Regions from separate parts of the Photobacterium damselae subsp. damselae genome, predicted to be linked through region 3. Evidence: riboswitches for the same ligand, from Rfam matches in the RefSeq annotation. Region 3 holds a riboswitch; each other region holds the start of a gene.

The links. Region 3 has a riboswitch for lysine ahead of lysC (lysine-sensitive aspartokinase 3). Riboswitches for the same ligand answer to the same signal wherever they lie in the genome.
Region 1: another riboswitch for lysine. It lies ahead of WAX86_RS05100 (Na+/H+ antiporter NhaC family protein); the one in region 3 lies ahead of lysC (lysine-sensitive aspartokinase 3).
Region 2: another riboswitch for lysine. It lies ahead of lysC (lysine-sensitive aspartokinase 3); the one in region 3 lies ahead of lysC (lysine-sensitive aspartokinase 3).

What each region holds. Positions count from the first base shown of each region.
Region 1 covers NZ_CP146970.1:1,117,890-1,123,922, forward strand. Annotated here, with positions in the region: gene minC (septum site-determining protein MinC) at 1-209, opposite strand, end outside; gene WAX86_RS05085 (YcgL domain-containing protein) at 416-694, shown strand; gene WAX86_RS05090 (lytic transglycosylase domain-containing protein) at 705-1,676, shown strand; gene WAX86_RS05095 (H-NS family nucleoid-associated regulatory protein) at 1,968-2,363, opposite strand; lysine riboswitch at 2,741-2,924, shown strand; gene WAX86_RS05100 (Na+/H+ antiporter NhaC family protein) at 3,025-4,620, shown strand; gene WAX86_RS05105 (thymidine kinase) at 4,774-5,352, shown strand; gene WAX86_RS05110 (VF530 family DNA-binding protein) at 5,362-5,574, shown strand; gene hisIE (bifunctional phosphoribosyl-AMP cyclohydrolase/phosphoribosyl-ATP diphosphatase HisIE) at 5,678-6,033, opposite strand, start outside.
Region 2 covers NZ_CP146970.1:2,953,810-2,959,842, forward strand. Annotated here, with positions in the region: gene WAX86_RS13490 (PglL family O-oligosaccharyltransferase) at 1-754, shown strand, start outside; gene WAX86_RS13495 (alanine--glyoxylate aminotransferase family protein) at 808-1,926, opposite strand; lysine riboswitch at 2,172-2,357, shown strand; gene lysC (lysine-sensitive aspartokinase 3) at 2,477-3,856, shown strand; gene metH (methionine synthase) at 3,917-6,033, opposite strand, start outside.
Region 3 covers NZ_CP146971.1:46,283-52,315, forward strand. Annotated here, with positions in the region: gene WAX86_RS15205 (phosphoribosylglycinamide formyltransferase) at 1-248, opposite strand, end outside; gene WAX86_RS15210 (hypothetical protein) at 499-834, shown strand; gene asd (aspartate-semialdehyde dehydrogenase) at 927-2,063, opposite strand; gene lysC (lysine-sensitive aspartokinase 3) at 2,220-3,569, opposite strand; lysine riboswitch at 3,654-3,830, opposite strand; partial or broken gene WAX86_RS15225 (pyridoxal phosphate-dependent class III aminotransferase) at 4,549-6,033, shown strand, end outside.

The DNA.
Region 1 (6,033 bases), on a different replicon from region 3:
GCTTTCGTTATTCCTGACTTTAATTGGGCAAAATCAATCTTACTGCCCGCCTGCGAAATATCAATCACTAATGGCGCTGATGCGAAAAAGTTTGGCGCTCTATCAACTTTTTCTTTTAGTTGTGTCAATGCGGTCGTTATATCGCCATCATTGAGATGAAGTGCCGAGAGTGTAAAAGAACTCCCTTTTAATTCTGCAGATTTAGTCATATTGAAGCTAAATTAGCCAATCCTGTCCGTTATCACAAAGGTACTTAGCATGGTATATTCCTAAATCCTTTCGGGCAAGTTATCCTTGCCAAGACTGTGTAAATTCAGATCTGTCTCTCACCCAAATATGAGGAATAGATCATTAAATTGAATGTTTTTGATAAAATAGAGTCTATAAATCTAGTAGTTTAACGGTAGTAAATATCATGTTGTGTGCCATCTATAAAAGTTTAAAGAAAGAGAACACGTACCTATATATTAGTAAGAAAGATGATTTTTCATCAGTGCCAGAAGCACTACTTACTACATTTGGTAAACCACAATTTGTGATGGTATTAAATTTAGCTGGTCGAAAATTAGCAATTGCTGATGTCGAGAAAGTTAAAACTGCATTGGTTGAGCAAGGGTTTTATTTACAAGTGCCGCCGCCAGTGCCTAATTTGTTAGAAGAATATAAAGCGGCAAACGCTGCGGTAAAACCATAATAAGGTCATTATGAAAAAGCGACTAGTTTCTGCTCTTGTAGCATTTGGATTAGGGATGTCATCATCAGTTTTTGCAGCTGATGCAGGATTTGATAAATATGTGGAAGGCTTAAAGGCAGAGGCGCGAGAAAAAGGAATTTCAGAACAGATTATTAATGAAGCGTTTACGGGTATCGAATTTAAGCATCGTGCTGTTAAAGCCGATAAAAATCAGCCAGAGAAAAAACTAACGCTTGATCAATATATCCCAAGAGCAGTACCTCAATGGAAAGTAAAGCAAGCTAATCGTTTATATCGCGAACATTACACCGATTTACAACGTATCGGTAAACAATTTGGTGTTCAGCCTCGCTTTATTGTTGCGCTATGGGGCGTTGAAAGTAATTTTGGTAAATTTACTGGCAAATATAATGTGGTTGAAGCTTTAGCTACTATGGCTTATGAAGGACGCCGTGAAGCTTTTTTCCGAGGCCAGGTTATGGATGCATTGCAAATATTGAATGAAGGTCATATAAAACCTTCTGAAATGAAAGGTTCATGGGCAGGAGCAATGGGCCAGCCTCAATTTATGCCTAGTTCTTATTTAACCTTTGCTGCTGATGGAAATAATGACGGGAAAGCCGATATTTGGAATACAACAGAAGATGTCTTTGCCTCTGCTGCTAATTATCTGCATAAATCTGGTTGGAATGATGAATATACTTGGGGACGTCAAGTTAAAGTACCAACAACATTAAATTCGGCACTTATTGGTGTTGAAAGGGACAAAGGTAAAACTTTATCGCAATGGCAAGCTTTAGGTGTTCGCACTGTATCGGGTCAGCAATTACCAACAGAAGATATTCAAGCATGGTTAGTTCAACCCGATGATCAACATGGACGAGCATATTTGATCTATGAAAATTATCAAACACTATTAAAATGGAATCGATCTCACTATTTTGCTTTAGCTGTGAGTCATTTAGCTGATCAAATACGGTAATATATTTTTAAAGGCTGAGTGAAGACTCAGCTTTTTTATATCATGAGTTTAGCTGCATACATTACGAGATATATAATAGTGTAATAAAAAGTAACAAGAAGTCATGATTGATATTGAACAAATGATTTGCAATTACTTCGATACGACGAATAGATAAGAAGAGTAATAGTCTTTTGGTTGGATATAAATAGTTGTAATAAACGAAGCTGTTTTGAAATGATGTGAATGTTTATGTTAACAATACAATATAAAAAACCCGGCATAAAAGCCGGGTTTTTGTATTGAGAATGATTAGATCTCAAACTCTTCAAGAGATTTGCCTTCATCAAGTGCTTTTTTAAGAGCACTTGGAGTACGGCCTTGACCTGTCCAAGTTTTTTCTTCACCGTTTTCATCGATGAATTTATATTTAGCAGGACGAGCAGCACGCTTTGCTTTTGGTGCTTTAGATAGTGAAGCTAGTAATTCTTCAGGATCAATACCGTCAGCTAATAGCATTTCACGGTATTGCTCTAGTTTCTGGTTACGCTCATTTTCTTTAGCGATTTCTTCAGCTTCAGATTCTTCACGTTCGCTAACAACTGTCTGTAATTTTTCTAGAGCTTCTTGTAGTTGTTCTAGAGTGTATTCACGAGAAAGTGCGCGAAGGCTACGAAGATTTAATAGCGCTTTCATTGCATCAGACATTTATATTTCCTGTTTGTTATATATGGCTACTGGAATAATAATAGCAGCGTTAAATTATATTTGACAATAATAATACTATTATTATTTTAATGCTAGTGTCTGCCATCTATAAATAATCATTTATTGTTACGAAAATTTAAGTATTCATCATTATGAACTCGTTGCAAAGTGGGCTGCATTAATAAAAGACTATCCATATATTTATATTAATAACACATGCGGTTAATTTCATAATCATTAGAAGATGCTTGTTTTGTCTATAAGGAATAATTCTGTGTTTTTTATAAATAGCTGCAAAATTATTCACTAAACACTGTCATTTTTTCATTCTAAGTTGTTGCAAATGAGCTGACATTACGTAGAATGAAATTTCCTTGACTAAGGGTAGAGGTGCATTGTCTATAAGTAACTAACTCGAGGGTGATTCCATTGACGGTTAGAGAAAGGAGCCAATGCCGAAGTAAGAGAAGGGTATCAAACCCTCTTGCTGGGGTTGTGTCGAATAGGTACAACACTGCCATAGTAAAATTTTAATATTAACTATGGAGCGCTACTGTGGGGTCAGGAGAGGGTTAACCTTCTTTCCTTTTCTCTTCTTGATAAGACTAAGTGTTTATCAATGACAGTAGATCTCCAACCTGGATCGGTTGTAATAGAGATCATGAACTTTGTAGATTATTCCCATTCTTTAGTATCCATCTTACCGCCTCTGGTTGCGTTAAGTTTGGCTATTCTGACACGTCGTGTATTAATTTCATTAGGTGCTGGTATTGTACTAGGTGCTTTATTGTTAACCGACTTTTCATTAGGCAACACCTTTTCGTATTTAAAGCAGACGGCGACTGAGCTGTTTGTTGTCGATGGCGACCTAAATTATAGCAATTTAAGCATTTTGCTATTCCTTGTTTTATTAGGCATGACAACGGCACTATTAACTTTATCTGGTGGTACACGAGCATTTGCTGAGTGGGCTCAGACTAAAATTAAGAGTAAGCGTGGTGCAAAACTACTGGCTGCATTTTTAGGTATTTTCATTTTTGTTGACGACTATTTTAATAGCCTAGCAGTAGGTGCAATTGCACGCCCTGTCACTGACCGATTCTATGTATCTCGAGCAAAACTGGCTTATGTTGTTGATTCAACAGCAGCACCTATGTGTGTGATTATGCCTGCATCAAGCTGGGGAGCTTATATCATTACCTTAATTGGTGGCATTTTAGTTTCTCACGGTGTAACTGAGTACTCGCCATTGAGTGCATTTATGACACTGGCACCAATGAACTTCTATGCAATCTTTGCTTTAGCAATGGTCTTTGTAGTTGCTTGGTTCCAGTGGGATGTGGGCCCAATGAAGAAGCATGAAATGGCAGCAAGTCACGGTCGAGGCTTTGATGAAGGTGATTCTCTTGATGAAGCAAAATCATTAGATGAAGAGCTTGAAATTAAAGAGAGTGATAAAGGTCGAGTAGGCGATTTAGTATGGCCTATCTTAGTCCTTATTTTTGCTACCTTCTTCTTTATGATTTATACAGGTAATGAAGGTCTTGCCGCAGCAGGTAAGCCATTTGATATCTTGGGCGCATTTGAAAATACTAACGTAGGTAAGTCACTTGTTCTTGGTGGTACGCTAGGTTTGATTTGTGCACTTATTCCGGTACTTCGTCAACGTTTACCTATGGCTGATGTAACCAATACGCTATGGATTGGTGCTAAATCTATGTTTGGTGCTATTTTAATTCTGCTATTTGCTTGGAGCATCGGCAGTGTGATTGGCGATATTCAAACAGGTAAGTACTTATCAACGTTAGTACAGGGTAATATTAACCCAATGCTATTACCTGTTATTTTATTCTGTTTGTCAGGCATTATGGCATTCTCTACTGGTTCATCATGGGGTACGTTTGGCATCATGCTTCCTATCGCAGGTGATCTTGCGGGGGCAACGGATATTACATTAATGCTTCCTATGCTTGCAGGTGTTCTTGCTGGTGCTGTATTTGGTGATCACTGCTCACCAATTTCCGATACAACGATTTTGTCTTCAACCGGTGCGCGTTGTCATCATATTGATCATGTCGCGACACAGCTACCGTATGCTTTAGCAGTAGCGTTTGTTTCTGCTGTAGGTTTCCTTGTTTTAGGTATTACAGATTCACTACCAGTGAGTTTCTTAGCGGCAACACTGACCTTTGTTGTGATGTGTTTTGGTCTATCTTGGTGGTCTCGTCGCCCGGTATCAAGCACCAGCGCCGCATAATTACAGTCATCATCTTGCTTAAAGCCTGCACAGTTTGCAGGCTTTTTTTATTGTTGTGATCCAATCTTAATGATCTCGCTTTTCATTGTGGGGAGATTTCTGTAGCATCACGCTAATTTTGGATATGTATTTTCAAACGATTTGGGGAACCTAATGGCTCAAATGTATTTCTACTACTCTGCGATGAACGCGGGTAAGTCGACAACCTTACTACAATCATCATTTAACTACCGCGAACGTGGTATGACGCCTTTAATCTTTACGGCAGCGATTGATGATCGATATGGTAAAGGTAAAGTGAGCTCCCGAATTGGTTTGCAAGAAGATGCTGAACTATTCAATAATGCCGATGATCTTTATGCACAAATTACTGATATTCATAATGAGAAAAAAATAGATTGTGTATTAATTGATGAGTGCCAATTTTTAACTAAAGATCAGGTTTATCAATTAACTGAAGTGGTTGATAAATTACATATTCCAGTATTATGTTATGGATTGCGCACTGATTTTCGAGGTGAACTATTTGAAGGCAGTCGTTATCTATTATCATGGGCTGATAAATTAGTTGAATTAAAAACAATTTGTCACTGTGGTCGTAAAGCTAATATGGTTATCCGCCAAGATGAGACCGGCCGCGCAATTGCAGATGGGGATCAGGTTGAAATTGGTGGTAATGATCGCTACGTTTCCGTTTGTCGTACTCATTATAAAGAAGCGTTAGGACGTTAAGTTAATTTTATGACACAGAAAAATAATCCGTTACACGGTATAACGTTAGAGAAATTACTGACAGAGTTAGTTGAACATTATGGCTGGGATGAACTTGGCTACCGAATTAATATTCGTTGTTTTACTCATGATCCTAGCATTAAATCGAGTCTTAAGTTTCTGCGCCGTACAGAATGGGCTCGAACAAAAGTAGAGCAATTGTATCTTGATATGATTCGATAATATCTGTTTGTTGCGATAAGAAGTTATTGCGATAAGAAATGCCAGCGTTAATATGCTGGCATTTTTTCTCCTAATAAGACAGAAGCTATCTCTTATTATTTAGTTATTCATTGTGTCTTTGGTGTAGTTTATTTAATACATCCTGCAATGATAAGCCTTGATCTTGTAGTAGGACTAATAAGTGATATAGCAGATCTGCCGATTCACAAATTAATTCTTCTTTATCTCCTGAAGTTGCTGCTAATGCTACTTCTACACCTTCTTCTCCCACTTTTTGCGATATACGTTTGGTTCCTCGTGCGTATAAACTGGCGGTATAAGATGATTTTGGATCAGCCCCTTTACGACTTGCGAGTACTTGTTCTAATTGCTGTAAGAAAAGGGGAGAAGCGGCAGATAACTCAATGTCTTTATCATCAAAACAGGTTTCGGTATTTCGATGACAAGTTGGTCCTACCG
Region 2 (6,033 bases), on a different replicon from region 3:
CGATCCAAAGCTACCCGCAGGAGTACCAAGTTTAGATCATCCCCATAATGAATTGGTCTTTTGGGCAGCAGAAGGCGGTATTATTCCATTACTTGGCCTCTTGATTGCAGCAGCGGCAGTCTTCCTTAAAATCAAAAAAGCACGCCAAGGCACCCAACTTGCACTGATTGGATTATTTTTTCCTATCACCTTGCACACCCAGCTGGAATATCCGTTTTATCACTCGCTGATCCATTGGATCGTCTTTATTATTTTTATTTACTGGGTCGATAATCTAACCGCCAAATACTATCGTTATCAGGCAACTTATGTTTTAACGCTAAAGGTCTTTAGTATTGCGCTACCTATTGTGATCACCAGCTTTATGATCACCACACTCTATTCCGGAGCTCAATTAACAAAATTTGAAACCAGTAAGCCGATTAACGTCGATTATTTAATGAAAGTGAATAACCCATGGGCATGGCAAAATCGCTTTGAATGGGATCTTCATGTCACGCAATTACAAATAGGTATAGCGACAGAAAAGCCGCAACTTATTGAAGATTATATTAACTGGGCAACCATTAAGGCTCAAACTTGGCCTCGTCCAGCTCTGTATCAAAATCTGATCTTGGCTTATAACCAACTCAATAATCACAAACAAGCCAAACAGATAGAACAAGAGGCCCAATTTCTTTTTCCGAATATGAGCTTCAGCCACTCTCAAGCAGTAACAACTCAAGCGAAGCCTCAATTGAGTCAAGCTAAATAGCAAAAACGGCGATAGTGATATCGCCGTTTTTTATTACCCAACCTGATAGCGACTCATCGCAAAGTTTGGGCTAATGCCTTAACACACAGAGCGACATTTTCAGCTCTAGCGCCATAACCCATCAAACCAATACGCCACGCTTTACCTGCAAGATCTCCTAACCCAGCACCAATCTCTAAGTTATATCGCTCCAACAATGTTTGCCTTACCGCAGCATCATCAACCCCTTGCGGTATATAAACAGCATTTAACTGTGGCAAGCGATATGCCTCATCGACCACAAACTCAATCCCTAATTCCATTAAGCCAGCTTTAAGCTCTTGATGCATCTCTTGGTGTCGTTGCCAAGCGTGCTCTAATCCTTCTTGCTGCAATAACAACAAAGCTTCATGTAAGGCATAAAGGCTGTTAACAGGAGCAGTATGATGATAACTGCGTTTTGCCCCACCATTCCAATAACCCAGAACAAGACTTTGATCCAAAAACCAACTCTGTACTTTGTGCTGACGCGAAGCGATTTTCTCTAATGCTTTAGCCGAAAAAGTTAAAGGAGCAAGACCCGGCACACAAGATAGACACTTTTGACTACCAGAGTACACAGCATCGAGTTGCCATTCGTCCACCAGCAATGGCACACCACCGAGCGAAGTTACGGCATCAACAATGGTCAAGCAATCAAATCGGCGAGCAATTTCAGCCAAGGTTTTGGCATCGCTTAGTGCTCCCGTTGAAGTTTCAGCATGCACAAAAGCCACAATCTTAGCATCTGGATGTTGGTTCAAGGTTTGTTCTAATAATTCAGGAGAAACAGGTTCCCCCCAAGTATTATCAACCGTCACAGCAACCCCACCACAACGCTCAACATTTTCGACCATGCGTTGACCAAATACGCCATTACGACATACCACCACTTTATCGCCAGGCTCAACTAAATTAACAAAGCACGCTTCCATTCCTGCGCTACCAGGGGCTGAAACAGCAATCGTAAATGGATTTTGCGTTTGAAAGGCATACTGTAATAGCGCTTTTAACTCATCCATCATGGTGATAAATAAGGGATCTAGATGACCAATAGTGGGACGACTTAATGCTTGTAATACTTGCGGATAAATATCAGAAGGGCCGGGACCCATTAACACTCGACGAGGTGGCTGAAATGAGGTGATCGCCATAGACTTCACTCCTTGATTATTATGGTGTATTTCACGTTATCTTTGACAGAGTATGATGCAGCCAATCAGAAAACAAATTTATTTCCCATCTTAATTTTATTTCTCTCCGTTTTATTTCGTCCATTGCCCCTGTTGCAATAATTTTTCTTTTTCTGCATAAATATTTAGATTAGCCATTGACAAGGGTATGCCAAATCCTATTCAATGAGATTGTTTTTTGTTCATGTGAGATAAGTATTTCGCATTGCAGCAGAAGAGGAGCGTTACCCAGGCAGCAAAATTACGGAGCCCCACTCCTAGGTGATTTTGTCAGGGGGAGTAACGCCGAGATAGCATCAATTGGGGATTGTTGTTATCGGCCTTAAAGGTTGAATCCTTTGGGCTGTCACCTAATAGCCACGGTTTGGCTTAGGTGGAGAGCTTCTGATCACCATAGATCCCATTAGCATTCTGGCTAGGTCTCTGATCGGCTCTCCTGACAATTGGATGTTGGGAATATCCCTCCCGATAAATGTTTATTCATTATTGTTTTACTAAGGGGGATTCATTTATGAGTCTTGAACACAACGGAACTGCCTCTCACCCATCACTGACCGTCGCTAAGTTTGGCGGAACCAGTGTTGCCGATCACCACGCAATGCAACTTAGCGCTCTGGTTGTTAAAAATAATCCAGCAACCAAAGTCGTACTTATTAGTGCCTGTTCCGGTGTGACCAATATTTTAGTGGAATTAGCGGCAGGAATTAGCGATCTATCACTTCGAGAACAACGTTTAGAACAGCTGCGCACAATTCATCACAATATCGCTCAACAACTTCAATCACCTCAGCTTGTAGAGCCTCAACTAGAACTATTGCTGGCACAAGTTACTCAATTATCACAACAAGCAGCAACTCACCCAACACTGGCTCTAACTGATGAATTAGTCGCACATGGCGAATTACTCTCAACCTACTTATTTACTCAAGTTCTCAATGAGCTCGATGCCCCTAGTATTCGTTGTGATATTCGTCCGATCATGCGAACTAATGATCAATTTGGTCGAGCAACTCCAGATATTGCGGTATTACGTCAGCAAACCCAACAACATCTCATCCCGTTACTAGAGCAAGGTATCGTCGTATCTCAAGGCTTTATTGGCTCTAACGAAGCGGGGCAAACCACAACCTTAGGTCGAGGTGGTAGCGATTATAGTGCCGCCCTTATCGCAGAAGCGCTTGATGCTGAGACCTTAGAGATCTGGACTGATGTCCCGGGGATTTACACCACAGATCCACGAATTACGGCAGCAGCAAAACCGATCCAAGAGATCAGTTTTACTGAAGCGGCAGAAATGGCAACATTTGGCGCCAAAATACTGCATCCATCTACGTTATTACCAGCCATTCGTCAGCAAATACCAGTATTTATTGGCTCATCAAAACAGCCTGAGTTAGGGGGAACATGGATCCGCCAGCATGTTAGCGAAGCGCCTCTATTTCGCGCTTTAGCCCTACGTTGTAATCAAACTATGGTGACACTCACTAGCTTAAATATGTTTCAAGCTTACGGATTTCTTGCCGAAGTCTTTCGCATTTTGGCCGCTCACAAGATCTCAGTCGATCTGATCACAACATCAGAAGTCAGTGTGTCACTCACCTTAGATAAAACCGATACCAGTGGTGGCGCACCTACCTTACCAGAAGCTGCTATTGCAGAATTAAGCCAACTTTGTCGAGTCGATATTGAACAAGGCCTGTGTTTGGCGGCGCTGATTGGTAATGGGATGAGTGAAAGTAAAGGAGCAGCAAAACAAGTCTTTGGCGCATTAGCTGACTTTAACCTTCGCATGATCTGTTATGGTGCAAGTGCCCACAACCTCTGCCTTTTAGTCCAAGAACCAGATGCCAAAGAGATCATTAAAGTCTTGCATCAACAGGTAATCGAATAAAAAAAGAGATGAGATAAAAAAGGCGCTTTCAACAAAAGATAAGCGCCTTTTTCATATTGATTAATTTAAGTTAGGTCCAAGCCACTTTTCGATTTCTCGCTCATTCCACCCTTTACGGTTAGCATAATCCAACGCTTGATCTTGCTGGATCTGAGCCACTGCGAAATAACGCGCCTCTGGATGCGAAAAATACCATCCCGATACAGATGCGCCCGGCCACATGGCATAACTTTCGGTCAAACTCATCCCCGTTCGTTCTTCAACATCAAGCAACTGCCACAATGTTCCTTTCTCCGTATGTTCTGGGCAAGCAGGATAACCGGGAGCTGGACGGATCCCCTGATACTTTTCTCGGATCAAATCGTCATTAGAGAGATCTTCATTCGGGCTATATCCCCACAACTGAGTTCGCACTTGTTGGTGAAGATATTCAGCAAATGCTTCGGCCAATCGATCTGCCACCGCTTGAATTAAGATCGCATTATAATCGTCACCTTGAGCTTTAAATTGTGCTGCTAATTCACTCTCTCCAATTCCTCCTGTCACAGCAAAAGCCCCAATCCAGTCAGGATGTTGTGAGGATTTAGGCGCAATAAAATCTGATAAACAGTAGTTGGCCCCTTTAGGTTTTGCGGTCTGTTGACGCAAATGATGCAAACGAGTTAAGACATGCTGGCGTGATTCATCGGTGTAGACTTCAATATCATCACCAACACTGTTGGCAGGGAAAAAACCGCAGACACCGTTTGCCTTGATGATTCCCTCTTGTTCAATCTTATCTAATAGAGCATTGGCTTCATTAAACAGTTTCGTGGCCTCTTCACCAACCACTTCATGACGTAAAATCGTAGGATACTTACCACTTAATGACCAAGTCATAAAAAATGGAGTCCAATCGATATATTGTCGTAATGTGGCAACCGAACAATCAATAATGGTATGTATTCCCTTGCTTTTCGGCTGTGGCGGTTGATAGGCTTGCCAATCGATGTGAGCACAATTCTCCCTTGCTTGTTCCAGCGTAATCGGGGCTGAACGCGGCTTTTTCCTACTGTGTTGATCGCGCACAACCTCATACTCTTTATCTAAACGAGCAATAAAATCTTCTCGTTGAGTCTCGGATAACAGAGCAGAACAAACACCTACCGCTCTTGAGGCATTAGAGACATACACCACAGGAGCGTGATAGTTTTGTTCAATTTTTACCGCAGTATGCGCTTTTGAAGTAGTCGCTCCACCAATCAATAACGGAAGCTCAAAACCTTGGCGCTCCATCTCTTTGGCAACATGAACCATTTCATCCAACGAAGGTGTGATCAAGCCACTTAATCCAACAATATCAACCTGCTCTTCTTTGGCAACTTTTAAGATCTGTTCACACGAAACCATCACGCCTAAATCGATAATTTCATAGTTATTACACTGCAATACTACACCCACAATATTCTTGCCAATATCATGAACATCCCCTTTTACCGTTGCCAATAAAATCTTGCCGTTTGAACTTCCAGCCTGTTTTTCAGCATTAATAAAAGGTTCGAGGTAAGCAACCGCTTGTTTCATCACTCGGGCAGATTTCACCACCTGAGGCAAGAACATACGCCCTTCACCAAAGAGATCCCCTACCACATTCATTCCTGCCATTAAAGGCCCTTCGATGACTTCTAACGGTTTAGCGGCTAATGCTCGGGCTTGCTCGGTATCTTCAACAATAAATTCAGTTATGCCTTTTACCAAGGCATGCTCTAATCGTTTTTCAACAGGCCAACTGCGCCACTCTTGGGCCGAGCGATCTTCCTCTACTTTACTTGTACCGCGGTATTTCTCAGCAATATCCAATAAACGCTCAGTACTGTCTTCACGTAAATTAAGGACAACATCTTCTACCGCTTGACGTAACTCTTGTGGCAGATCGTCATAAATAGCCAGTTGCCCTGCATTAACGATCCCCATATCCATGCCTTTTTGAAAGCAGTAATACAAGAAAACAGCATGGATCGCCTCACGAACAGGATCATTTCCACGAAAAGAAAACGACACATTCGACACGCCCCCTGAAATCATCGCATGGGGTAGTGTTGCTTTTATCTCACCAACGGCTTCAATAAAATCAACCGCATAATTGTTGTGTTCTTCAATACCCGTAGCAACAGCAAAGATATTAGGGTCAAAAATAA
Region 3 (6,033 bases):
ATTTCTGCATGTTGGTACAGTTCATCAAACTGAGAAAAAGGCTGCTGAATTTGATGTTGACGCCATGATGGTATTGAAAATAAGCCTCGAATAGATTGTTGTAATTCAGGCTGAGCATTACGCTCAAGAGCTGAAAGTTTTAGTGGTGCATCATCTACTTGCATCACGGGCGCTGCACTTGCAATTGGCATCCTGCCAAATACTGCGACTAAAACAAAACAGGTGCGAGCAATGGTTTTTACGGTCATTTCTTCTCCCTAATGAGTCACTAAAAAATTAGCCGGTGACTCCAACGCAGGCAAAGATAGCATGTGTAATAAAAGCTGCAATGTTTGAGTCCACAGTTTTCAGGTCCGTTTTTTATATCACGTGACATGGCTCATGGATTTTACTTCTTGTTGCAAAAGTGGTTGTTTTATAAACAAAATAAACAAGTCAGAATAGTATAAATTAATAGCGATATTGGTAATAATGAAGGCAGAACAAAGGAGAGAGTAGATGCAACAGAATTTATTGATCATCTTAGTAGTGATCTGGCTTGGCTTATCAGTAGGCAGTGCATTGCTGTTTCAACGTAAAGGTGATGTTACGCGAAAGAAAAAGCTTTGGCCTATCTATAATATCTTTGGCAATGTGGTACTTGGGATCTTTTTGATCATCATGCAACCCCCATTACCAATGTTAATCAGTCTATTGGTGTTAATGGTGCCGCTAACTTATATGACCATTCGCTCTACACGTTTTTGTGATGCATGTGGTAGTCCAAGCCGAAAGCCTTTCTTTATGAAGCCACCAACTGAGTGTGGTCATTGTGGTAAGAAACTCAATTACTGATTGATTGTATTGAGCTTATACTCCATCTAGAGCCCTGAGATTTGTATGAACCTCAGGGCTTTGTTTTTGCTCAATAAACCAACGTTAAGAGGTTATTTTGAATTGTGTTGGTTGACAATAATATTGAGCATGCGACGTAGTGGCTCTGCAGCCCCCCATAAAAGCTGATCGCCCACGGTAAATACATTTAAGTAATCTTCGCCCATTGCTAGTTTACGAATTCGACCAACAGGAATTGACAGTGTCCCCGTTACTTTAGCTGGGGTAAGTTCGGATAACGTTGCCTCTTTGGTATTAGGGATCACTTTTACCCAAGGATTATGACTTGCGATAATCTGTTCAATTTCATCTAACGGTACAGGACGAGTCAGCTTAATCGTTAACGCTTGACTGTGACAGCGCATTGCACCAATTCGAACACAAGTTCCATCTATAGCGATAGGTTTAGCGGCAGTACCGAGAATTTTATTGGTTTCAACGCCACCTTTCCATTCTTCTTTTGTCTGGCCGTTATCAAGTGCACAGTCTATCCAAGGGATCAGAGAGCCTGCCAATGGTGCCCCAAATGCAGATGTAGGAAACTCTGAGTCACGTAGCGTTGTTGCTACCATGCGATCAATGTCTAAAATAGAAGTCGCGGCTTGAAGCTCAGTATTGACGGAGGAATAAATTGATCCCATTTGTTCAATGAGCTCTCGCATGTTTTGTGCCCCTGCGCCAGAAGCCGCTTGATAGGTTTGCGATGTCATCCATTCAACAAGACCCGCTTGATATAAGCCGCCAATTGCCATAAGCATTAAACTGACTGTACAGTTACCCCCAACATAGGTTTTTATACCTTGCTGAATGCCATTATGGATCTGATCTTGGTTAATTGGATCAAGTACAATGATGCTGTCATCGGCCATACGTAATGAAGATGCCGCATCGATCCAATAGCCGTTCCATCCTAATTGGCGTAAGGGCTGGTAAGTTTTATTGGTATAATCACCACCTTGGCATGTCACTATGATATCTAATTGTCTTAGTTGCTCTAAATCATAGGCATCAGCTAAGTTAGATTCTGTCTTTGTGATTGCTTTTATCCAAGATGGAATCTGTTGGCCGACCTGTGAGGTAGAGAAGAATACGGTCTCAATATTTGCAAAATCTTGTTCTTCCAACATTCGCTGCATTAATACGGAGCCGACCATTCCGCGCCAACCAATAAAACCTACTTTTAATTTCATGGTGTTCTCTTCCATACGATGAGAGTTATTTTAGATATAACTCATCCTCGCTAAATATAACGATATTAAAAATCAATTATCTTGAGATAATAGAAATCCCTTCCCTAAAATTAATTAGAGAATATTATTTAAACTTATTTTGATGACTATTTTTTGCTATTCGAAAATACGCCTATGGAGCGTTTGAACGATTTCACTCGAACTATTTTCGTCGGCAAGAAAACATAAACTATGTTCACTAGCACCATAGCAGATCATTTGTAAGTTATATGGCTCAAGGGAAGAGAATATCTGAGAACATGTTCCATGTTTTTCATCCATTTTATTTCCTATAAGCGCAATCAAGCTTAGATTATTTTCTACTTTTACCTGACAAAGTAGTGATAATTCTTGTTCAACTTCAAAAGGTAATTGAGGTAGACCACCACGAGTTGTGGCTTGGTTTAAGGTTAAAGATAGGCAACCATCAGAGGTTGTCATGAGATCAACAGAGACATTATGCTTTGCTAAAATAGCAAATACTTGAGCCAAAAATCCGCTGTTATGTACAGAATGTATATTATTTAGAGTGACAAGAGCTTGATTACTGCGTAGGGCAATCGCTCGAAAAATAGGTTCGGTATTGGCTGCTTGACGAATCCATGTTCCACCACGATGAGGTTCTTTAGATGATCCAACAAAAACAGGAACTTGCTTACGCATTGCAGGAATCAATGTCGCTGGATGAAGAATTTTTGCACCAAAATTTGCCATTTCAGAGGCTTCTTTAAAGCTGATTTCAGCAATTGGCATCGCATTCGGTGCGACACGAGGATCAGTACTGTAAATCCCTGGAACATCAGTCCAGATCTCAAGCGTTTCTGCATCAATGGCTTCTGCAAGTAGAGCCGCACTGTAATCACTGCCACCACGACCTAATGTTGTCGTATAGTTATGGTTATCTGCCCCAATAAATCCTTGGGTAACAACAACATGCTCTTTTATTTGTGGTAATAGATATTGAGCCGATAATGTTTGAATCGCGTCTAGATTTGGTTCTGCTTGACCAAAATGGCTATCTGTACGCATTACATCACGGACGTCAAAACGCACTGCTGGAATGCCGAGATCTTTCATCAGATGAGTAAAGACGAAAGTGGATAGTAACTCTCCACATGCCACCATCTGATCACTAAGCTGATCATGGGTATGCTGAGCTGCGGATTCTGATAGAAATGCAATATTATCAATCAGTTCAGAAACTTTTATTGCAGTGTCTGTACATGGTGACAATTGCTCAAGAATAGCAAAATGAATGCGAGTTAATTGTTTAATAAGAGCGCTGCGGCGATCAACATCTGCCACACCGTTAGCTAGTTCGACGAGTATATTTGTTACGCCAGAACAAGCACTTATAACAACTAATCGGGTATCTGGATTGTTGCGAACTATGGTTGCTGAATTCATCATTGCGGCAAAATCTGCCACGCTGGTGCCGCCAAATTTAGCGACAGTTACCTTCTTCATTTTCGGTACACCCCCTTGGTAAGAGAAAACATGGTTTCACCTGGGGCGGGGAGGGTTTTGAGTTGAGGGCGAGGACCAACGGTCTCTACCAGAAGCTCTCCACCTGTGCCGCACAGGTGACGGCCCGAAAGAATCAACTTTCTAGGCCGACAATCGCGTCCCAAAACGCGTTTTGTCTCAGCGTTAACCCCCTGGTCAAGGTACATTGGAGTTTAGGGCTCCGCACATTGACTACCTGGTTAACGCTCCTCTTCTGATTCGCTCTGATCGAAATGATCGCGGCATCTTCAGTTGCTATACATTGGATATTTTTATCATCGTGCTGTCAACGATATTTTTTGATTTAATTTCAAAATTTGATTTAAGTTAATTTTTAAAAGCAGTGGTGATATTAAGTGTACGATGTTTTATATTGGTAAGTTCATTGATTTTATTAGCGAGAATATAAATTTAAGCATTCAGCCTAATAAATAGAGTCTACACTCTATTTTATTGGCGTGGTTGTTTATTCTGTTAATTAGCATCTTGGTTTTTTTATAAGTAAGAGCTAAATTACTTGTAAATATATAAAACATACTTTTTTGGTATTGATGATTTTATTATGATTTAACGTGAATATAAAATTTAAAAAAATTAAAAAATATATTTACATTAAGATTTTTTACTGTATGTTTTCGACCCCGTTAGGTTCTGAATACATTAACGGAACTAAATTTAATTAGATTCAATAATAATTACCTTTATTGAATTTAGTATTTAAATATCGAAGAAGCGTTATTAAGTTTACTCTTTTTGATATTAGTAACGTGGAGATCGGTAAGCGGCACCGACTGGTTCGGGCACGGGGGCTGATGACCAGCATTGCGGGGTCAACTTCCCTCCCACTGGGGGTAAAACACAGTTTGTTTTGCCTTATTGTGCGCTTTCCTTGAAAAAGAATGCGCGGTTCTTACACTTGGATTTATGTAAGGAATCGTCTATGAACAACGAAAAAATCCTTGATTCTGAAAGCCAGATTTTCGGCGTCCCGTCATCAACTGTTTTACGTGATTTAGGGCCGGACGCCGTTCTGTCCCGTCAATCACAACAAGAGTCTGAGGTTCGATCTTATCCGCGTCGTATTCCTATTGCGATTGAGCGTGCGGATGGCGTTATTGTGACTGATACTCGTGGTCAACAATATCTTGACTGTCTCGCGGGTGCCGGTACGTTGGCTTTGGGATATAACCATCCAGAGATCAATAAAGCGATCACAGATGCTCTAGCATCAGGTGTTCCTTATCAAACCTTAGATCTTACAACCCCAACAAAAGACAAATTTATTCAGACGCTGCTAGGTTTTTTACCAAAGTCATTTGCTGATAACGCAAAAATTCAATTTTGTGGTCCATCAGGAGCCGATGGTGTAGAAGCGGCGATTAAACTGGCTAAGCAAACGACAGGTCGTAATACTATTTTTGCTTTTCATGGCGGATACCATGGTATGACAAATGGCGCGATGGCTATGACGGGTAATTTAGGTGCGAAAGAGCGCCGAACTGGTCTAATGGCTGACGTACATTTTCTTCCTTTCCCATACAGTTACCGCTGTCCATTTGGTTTAGGTGGTGATGCTGGTGCGTGGCAAAGTATTCGTTATATCGAACATGTTCTTAATGATGTTGAAAGTGGTATTCAAAAGCCAGCTGCAATCATTGTGGAGCCAATTCAAGGTGAAGGCGGTGTTATTCCCGCTCCAGCATTTTGGTTACAAGAGCTACGTCGTATAACAAAAGAATTAGATATCCTGTTAATTTTTGATGAGATCCAATGTGGCATTGGTAAATCAGGTTCTCATTTTGCCTACGAATATTCAGGTATTCATCCCGATATTCTTGTGATGTCAAAAGCTGTTGGTGGTGGTTTACCTCTGTCTGTATTGGCGTTTGATAAATCCATCGATTCATGGCGTCCAGGTGAGCACACAGGTACTTTCCGCGGTAATCAGTTAGCTATGGCTACTGGGGCAAAAGCACTTGAAATTATTCAGCGCGATAACCTCGTTGCAAATGCTCAAGCTATGGGTGATCGTCTAACTCGCCATCTGTTAGAGCTCCAGAAAAAGCACCCTTGCATCGGTGAAGTTCGTGGTCGTGGCTTGATGCTAGGTATTGAAATTGTTCACCCAGAGCAAAAGAACCGTTTTGGACAATATTTAGCAAACGGTGAACGTGCAATTGCGATTCAACGTGCAGCATTAGAGCGTGGATTAATTATCGAGAAAGGTGGACGCAGTGGTTGTGTACTTCGCTTCCTACCACCAATGATTATCAACAGTGCGCAAATTGATTTTGTTGCCGATGTGATTGATCACGCCATTCTAGCTACAGCATAAAAGAGCAAAGCTGACATGACATACTCAGACTGGAAATCACAGTTTATTAGCTGTGGCCCGGGCGGGGCTGACGCATATCTAGAAAAATTA